DNA from 3 places in the Cupriavidus sp. 05N39 genome. Region 1 is predicted to be linked to each of the others. Evidence: predicted binding sites of a transcription regulator. Region 1 holds the regulator's gene; each other region holds the start of a gene.
The links. Region 1 encodes sigma-54, which starts transcription at its own class of promoters, with help from an activator protein. Its sites were predicted from a motif close to TGGCANGNAANCTGCTTT; they were not measured.
Positions count from the first base shown of each region.

Region 2: the regulator sigma-54 is predicted to act here: its motif matches at 1,154-1,171, upstream of AC1DN0_RS33800 (ATP-NAD kinase family protein).
Region 3: the regulator sigma-54 is predicted to act here: its motif matches at 1,059-1,076, upstream of AC1DN0_RS08115 (PQQ-dependent methanol/ethanol family dehydrogenase).

Region 1 covers NZ_JBFTNE010000041.1:62,159-64,422, forward strand. The annotation lists gene hpf (ribosome hibernation-promoting factor, HPF/YfiA family) at 1-302, opposite strand, end outside; gene AC1DN0_RS20470 (RNA polymerase factor sigma-54) at 352-1,827, opposite strand; gene AC1DN0_RS20475 (LPS export ABC transporter ATP-binding protein) at 1,975-2,264, opposite strand, start outside.
Region 2 covers NZ_JBFTNE010000107.1:15,139-17,402, forward strand. The annotation lists gene AC1DN0_RS33795 (sigma-54-dependent Fis family transcriptional regulator) at 1-979, shown strand, start outside; gene AC1DN0_RS33800 (ATP-NAD kinase family protein) at 1,218-2,264, shown strand, end outside.
Region 3 covers NZ_JBFTNE010000012.1:48,156-50,419, reverse strand. The annotation lists gene AC1DN0_RS08125 (quinoprotein dehydrogenase-associated SoxYZ-like carrier) at 1-16, shown strand, start outside; gene AC1DN0_RS08120 (quinoprotein relay system zinc metallohydrolase 1) at 13-945, shown strand; gene AC1DN0_RS08115 (PQQ-dependent methanol/ethanol family dehydrogenase) at 1,138-2,264, shown strand, end outside.

The sequences.
Region 1 (2,264 bases):
TCGTGGCTTTGCACGCGATCCTTATGGCGAATCACCTGCCGGTCGAGCTTGTCGACGAGCGCGTCGATAGCGGCATACAGGTCTTCATGATGCGCTTCGACAAAGATGTCCTTGCCCTTGAGATGTAGATTGATTTCCGCGTACTGCCGCCGGTCCTTTTCTTTTGTATTGTCGACAGAGAGCAGCACACTTACGCCAATGACTTGATCAAAATGCCTGACGATACGCTCCAGTTTCGTTTCCACGTACTCACGCAGCGGGGGCGTGATGTCCAAGTGGTGTCCACTGATCTTGAAGTTCATAGCGTTTCTCCTTCTGAAAGAGTTGCACCAGGCAGGCGATGCAACTCGGCTACAAAGTCTTGCGGAGAGTAACTGCCGGAATCTTGAGCGCCTCGCGGTATTTGGCAACGGTGCGTCGTGCCACTACGAAGCCTTGCTCGCCGAGCAATTCGGCAATCCGGCTGTCGGACAAGGGATTCCTGGCGTCTTCGGCTCCTATCAGTTGCTTGATCAACGCACGAATTGCCGTTGACGAGGCCGCGCCGCCGGTTTCTGTGGATACGTGACTGCCGAAGAAATACTTCAGCTCGAAAGTCCCCATCGGCGTTGCCATGTATTTATTGGTAGTCACCCGAGAGATGGTGGACTCGTGTAAACCCAGTGTATCGGCAATCTCCCGCAAAACCAAGGGGCGCATCGCAATTTCACCGTGGGTGAAGAAGTTCTTTTGACGTTCGACAATAGCTTGTGCAACGCGCAATATCGTGTCGAACCTTTGCTGGATATTCTTGATCAACCAGCGTGCCTCCTGCAGTTTTTGCTGCAGTCCCGCAGCACCCGCATCGCCTTTTGCACCGCGCAATATCTGCGCGTACATGTCGTTGATACGTAGCCGCGGCATCACATCCGGATTGAGCTGCGCGATCCAGCCGCCATTCAGTTTACGGACAAAAACATCGGGCACGACGAAGTCGGCTTCGGGGCGGCTGTACGCATGGCCCGGATAAGGCGCCAGAGAGCGGATCAGTTCATGCGCCGACTTCAATTCCGGCTCGTCCACCTGCAGCGCTTTTTTCAGGCGCGTGTAGTCGCGCACCGCGAGCAGTTCCAGGTGATTGGTGACAATGGTCAGCGCCAGGTCGCGCTGCGGGTGCTTGATGCGGCGCAATTGCAGCGCCAGGCATTCGGCCGCATTGCGTGCGCCGACACCAGGCGGATCGAAGCTCTGCAGCAGGGTAAGGACGGCGTGGATCTCGTCGACCTCGAATTCAAGTTCATCCGGCAGTTCGCTGCAGATTTCCTCGAGCGAGGCGCTCAGGTAGCCGTCGTCGTCCAGCGACTCGACCAGGAAGATGGCCAGCCCCTTGTCGCGCAACGAAATTTTCAGCGGCGCGAGCTGTTCCATCAGATGTTCGCGCAGCGTGGGTTCGGCGTCGCGCAACTGCATCGGGGTCTTTTCGTCGTCGTCGCCTTGCGGGCGGCGGGCGAAGTCGTCGAGGCTCCAGTCGTTGCCGTAGTCCTCGTTGCTGTCGGAATAGCTGTCTTCGGCCTCGGGCGCGCCGTCGGGGCGGTTCTCGCTGGTGCCCTGGCCGTCGGCGGGCGCCGGCGCGGGAGCGCTCTGCATGTTGACCGAGCCGTCGGCGGCAACGCGCAACGGGCTGTCGAGCCAGTCGTTCTCGCGTTCGAGCAAAGGGTTCTCGGTCAGCGCCTGTTCCACTTCCTGCTGCAGTTCGAGCGTGGACAGTTGCAGCAGCCGGATCGACTGCTGGAGTTGCGGCGTGAGCGCGAGATGCTGCGAGAGGCGGAGCTGTAGCGACGGTTTCATGCGACCTATTTTATGCCCAACTTCCGTGCCGGTGGAACGGAAATTGCTATCGCTGATGACGCCGTGATCGTTGCAGGGTAAAAGGCGACACCGGAGCCACCTTGGGCACAAGGTCGCCGCAGCTGCCGCTTGCTGTGGCGCGCCGCGTTACATGCGGAAATTCTCGCCCAGGTAGACCTTGCGCACCGACTCGTTGGCGATGATGTCTTCAGGCCGGCCCGAGGCCAGCACGGCGCCTTCGCTGATGATGTAGGCGATGAAGCGGGGCGCCGAGGCCAGGGCGCGGGCGATTTCCACGCGGCGGCGTTCGCCGCCTGACAGCGAAAGCGCCGGATTGTCGCGCAGGTGGGCAATCTGGAGGTCATCGAGCAGCGTGTCCAGCCGGCGCTCGAGTTCGGCCTTGCCAAGTGGCTTGCCGTCCTGGATCTGCAATTCCA
Region 2 (2,264 bases), on a different contig from region 1:
GCAGCAATTGCTGCGCGCCGCCAAGCTGGTCGACTCGCCCATCAACCTGCTGATCAACGGCGAGACCGGCAGTGGCAAGGAATATCTCGCCAAGGCCTTGCACCAGTCCAGTTCGCGCCGCCACGGGCCTTTCGTGGCGGTGAATTGCGCGGCGATCCCGGAGTCCCTGATCGAGAGCGAGCTGTTTGGCCACCTGCCCAACAGCTTCTCCGGTGCCGGCTCCCGCCCCAAGCGCGGGCTGATCCAGGAGGCCGACGGCGGCACACTCTTTCTGGACGAGATCGGCGACATGCCGCGCGAGCTGCAGTCGCGCCTGCTGCGCGTGCTGGCCGAGGGCGAGGTGCTGGCGATCGGCGCGTCGCGCCCGGTGCCGGTCAACCTGCGCGTGATTTCCGCTACCCATCATCCACTGGACCAACTGGTCAGCAGCGGCCGCTTCCGCGAGGACCTGTACTACCGGCTCAACGGCGCGCGGCTGATGCTGCCGCCGCTGCGCGAACGTACGGACCTGGACTGGATGGTCGACAAGATGCTCGGCGGCGCCGAGCAACAGGCCGCCGTGAGCCTGTCGCCCGCGGCGCGCGCGCGGCTGCAGGCGCATCGCTGGCCCGGCAACCTGCGCGAATTGCGCAACGCGCTCGAGTACGCGCGCGCCGTCTGCAACGACGGCCATATCGAGGCGGAGGACCTGCCCGATGGCCTGGGCGAGATGCCGGTGCGGCAAGATCTGCTGCCGGTATTTCCCGGCACGGCRCCCGCGGGCGCGGCGGCCGAAGCCGCCCCGGCCTTGCCGGCGCCCGGTTTCGACCCCCACCTGCTGCCGCCGGAAGGGATGCTGCTGATGCAATACCTGYGCGCGGCGGGCTGGAACCTGAGCGCGGTGGCACGCCAGATCGGCGTAAGCCGGATGACGCTGTACCGCCGCATGGCGCGCTACGGCATCGAGTCGCCCAACCAGCGCGACGCGGGACACCACTGAGGCGGGCGGCGCGGCGTGCCATCGCCGCCCGCTACACCTGTTCACCACCTGTACAACTGATGCTGTGACACCTGTCACGCCGCAGCCCGCGTACACCCCGCAACGTCCCCGTCCGGCCCTGTTTTTCTCGGGGTAATCCCGTGTTTCTTGCCGCCGGAACCCGCTTTCGCGGGGTGGCACGCCCATTGCGATATGCCTGTCGGAACCTGGAAAAAAACCAGGGCGACAGGAGACATGCATGGGTGAGCACGCGCTGGCCGCACGGCCGCTGGTCGGCATCATCGCCAATCCGATTTCCGCGCGCGATATCCGCCGCGTGATCGCCAACGCCAATACGCTGCAACTGGCCGATCGCGTCAATATCGTGCTGCGCCTGCTGGCCGCGCTGTCGGCTTGCGGGGTCGGCCGCGTGCTGATGATGCCGGACCGCGAAGGCATGCGCGTGCTGCTGGCGCGCCACCTGTCGCGCCGCCAGGGTCCGGACGCCGCGCTGCCGGAGGTGGAATACCTCGACATGCCCGTCACCGCGCGCGTCGACGACACCTTCCTGGCCGCACGCATGATGCGCGAGGCCGGCGTGGCCGCCATCATCGTGCTCGGCGGCGACGGCACCCACCGCGCGGTGGTGCGCGAATGCGGCGCCGTGCCGATCGCCGGCCTCTCCACCGGCACCAACAACGCCTACCCCGAAATGCGCGAGCCCACCATCACGGGCCTGGCCACCGGCCTGTTCGCCAGCGGCCGCATTCCCGCCGCGCATGCGCTGGTCGGCAACAAGCGGCTGGACATTGCGATTGCCGGCGAGGGCGAGGTGCGGCATGACATCGCGCTGGTCGACGCCGTGATTTCGCACGAGCACTTCATCGGCGCGCGCGCCTTGTGGAAGACCGAGACGCTGGGCGCGGTCTTCGTGTCCTTCGCCGATCCGCAGGCCATCGGCCTGTCCGCCATCGGCGGCTTGCTTGAGCCGGTGGGCCGGCACGAGCCCGGCGGCCTGGCGATCGAACTCGCCGCGCCCGGCGAGGGCCGCTTCGAGCTGCGCGCGCCGATTGCGCCGGGCCTGCTGCGCGCTGTGCCCATCGCGGGCTGGGAGCGCCTGACCGACGGCGTGCCGCACCGCGTGCGCCAGCGCGCCGGCATCGTCGCGCTCGATGGCGAACGCGAACTGGTGTTCGGCCCGCAGGACACCGTCACCGTGACGCTGCGCGAGCGCGCCTTCGTGAGCATCGACGTAGCCGCCTGCATGCGCTACGCCGCCGCCGCGGGGCTGATGCGCAGCGGGCGC
Region 3 (2,264 bases), on a different contig from region 1:
GCAGGTGACGCCATGAAGCGCGCGCTCGGGATCCTGCTATGGCTGGCAGCGCAGGCGGCGCTGGCGCAGGCAGGGGACTATCGCCTGGCGCCACGCCAGGTCGCCGCCGACGTGTGGCTGCTGGAAGGGGCCAATGCGGATTTCGCGCCGGACAACGGCTGCAACATCATCAACACCGCCTTTATCGACACGGGTGACGGCGTGGTGGTGATCAATACCGGGCCGTCGCACCAGTACGGCGAGCAGCAGCGCCGCGCCATTGCTTCGGTCACGGCGGCGCCGGTGCGGCTGGTGCTCAATCTGAACCTGCATCCGGACTACTTTTTCGGCAACCAGGCCTATACCGACGTGGGCGGCAGCGCGCTGGCCGGCACCATCGACGGCGCCCGGCGCGAAGGGCCTGCATATGCCGACAACCTCTACCGGCTGTGCGGCAACTGGATGCGCGACACGGAACCGGCGCCGCCGCGCCACGTGCTGACCCCGGGCCGGCGCACGATCGGCCGGCACACCTTCGATCTGATCCGGATGGACGGTCACACCGCCGACGACCTCGTGATAGTGGATCGCGGCGCCGGCGTGGTCTTCGCGGGCGGCGTGGCGTTTCGCGAGCGCGTGCCGACCACACCGCATGCGGATCTCAAGCGCTGGCTGGCCAGCCTGGACCATTTGCAGGCGCTGGTGCGCGACAGCGGCGCACGGCTGCTGATCCCCAGCCACGGACCGGCGCTCGGCAGCGCGGACGCCATCGCGCAGACACGCGGCTACCTGCAGTGGCTGGACGCCCGCATGACCCAGGCGGCCTCCCAGGGCCGCGACCTGGCCGAGGTGCTTGCCATGCCGGTGCCGGACGCCTACGCGCGCTGGGGCGCCATGCCGGCGGAGTATTTGCGCAATGTGACGCACCTCTACCCGGCGTATGAGGACGCGGCGTTGAGACGCTGAGTCCGGACAGGTGTGCTGTTCAATTCCGCAACAACGGCAACCGAGTGTTCCGCGCTGGTACGCCATCCCGGCATCCACAGGCCGCCGCGGGGCCGGATGCAGGTGTTTTCCATTGGCATGGGAATTGCCAAGAGTCAGTCTGGTGTGCGAGGCGCACTGGTGAAGATCGACAACAAGAGAGAGGAGCAGACAATGAGGACGTTACGCGTGATGATGGTGCTCGCGGCGGCTGCCGCGAGCCTGGCGGCGCAGGCCGCGGTGACCGATGCCATGATCGAGAATGACGCGAAGTCGCCGGGCGACGTGCTGTCGTGGGGGATGGGCCCGCAAGGCCAGCGCTTTTCCACGCTGAACCGCATCAACACCAGGAACGTCAGCCAGCTGGTGCCGGCCTGGTCGTTCTCGTTCGGCGGCGAAAAGCAGCGCGGGCAGGAAGCGCAGCCGTTGATTCACGACGGCAAGATGTTCGTGACGGCCTCGTACTCGCGCATCTACGCGCTCGATCTGAAGACCGGCAGCAAGCTCTGGAAATATGAGCATCGCCTGCCCGAAGGCATCATGCCCTGCTGCGACGTGGTCAACCGTGGCGCGGCCCTGTACGACAACCTGGTGATCTTTGGCACGCTCGACGCGCAACTGGTGGCGCTGGACCAGAAGACCGGCAAGGTGGTGTGGAAGGACAAGATCGAGGACTATGCCGCCGGCTATTCCTACACGGCAGCCCCCCTGATCGTCAAAGGCATGGTGCTGACCGGCGTCTCCGGTGGCGAGTTCGGCGTGGTGGGACGGGTCGAGGCACGCGACGCGAAGACCGGGCAACTGGTCTGGTCCAGGCCGGTGGTGGAAGGCCATATGGGCTACAAGTACGACAAGGACGGCAACAAGACCGAAGACGGTGTGACCGGTACCCAGAACGCCAGCTGGCCCGGCGAGACCTGGAAGACCGGCGGCGCGGCCACCTGGCTGGGCGGCACCTATGACCCGAAGACCGGCCTGGCCTACTTCGGTACCGGCAACCCGGGGCCGTGGAACAGCCACATGCGCAAGGGCGACAACCTGTATTCGGCCTCGACCGTGGCGCTCGACCCGACTACCGGCAAGATCGTCTGGCATTACCAGAACACGCCGAACGATGGCTGGGATTTCGACGGCGTCAACGAGTTCGTGACCTTCGACCAGGATGGGAAGCGCCTGGGCGGCAAGGCCGACCGCAACGGCTTCTTCTACGTCAATGACGCCACCAACGGCAAGCTGGTGAACGCCTTTCCCTTCGTCAAGAAGATCACCTGGGCCAGCAGCATCGACCTCAAGACCGGGCG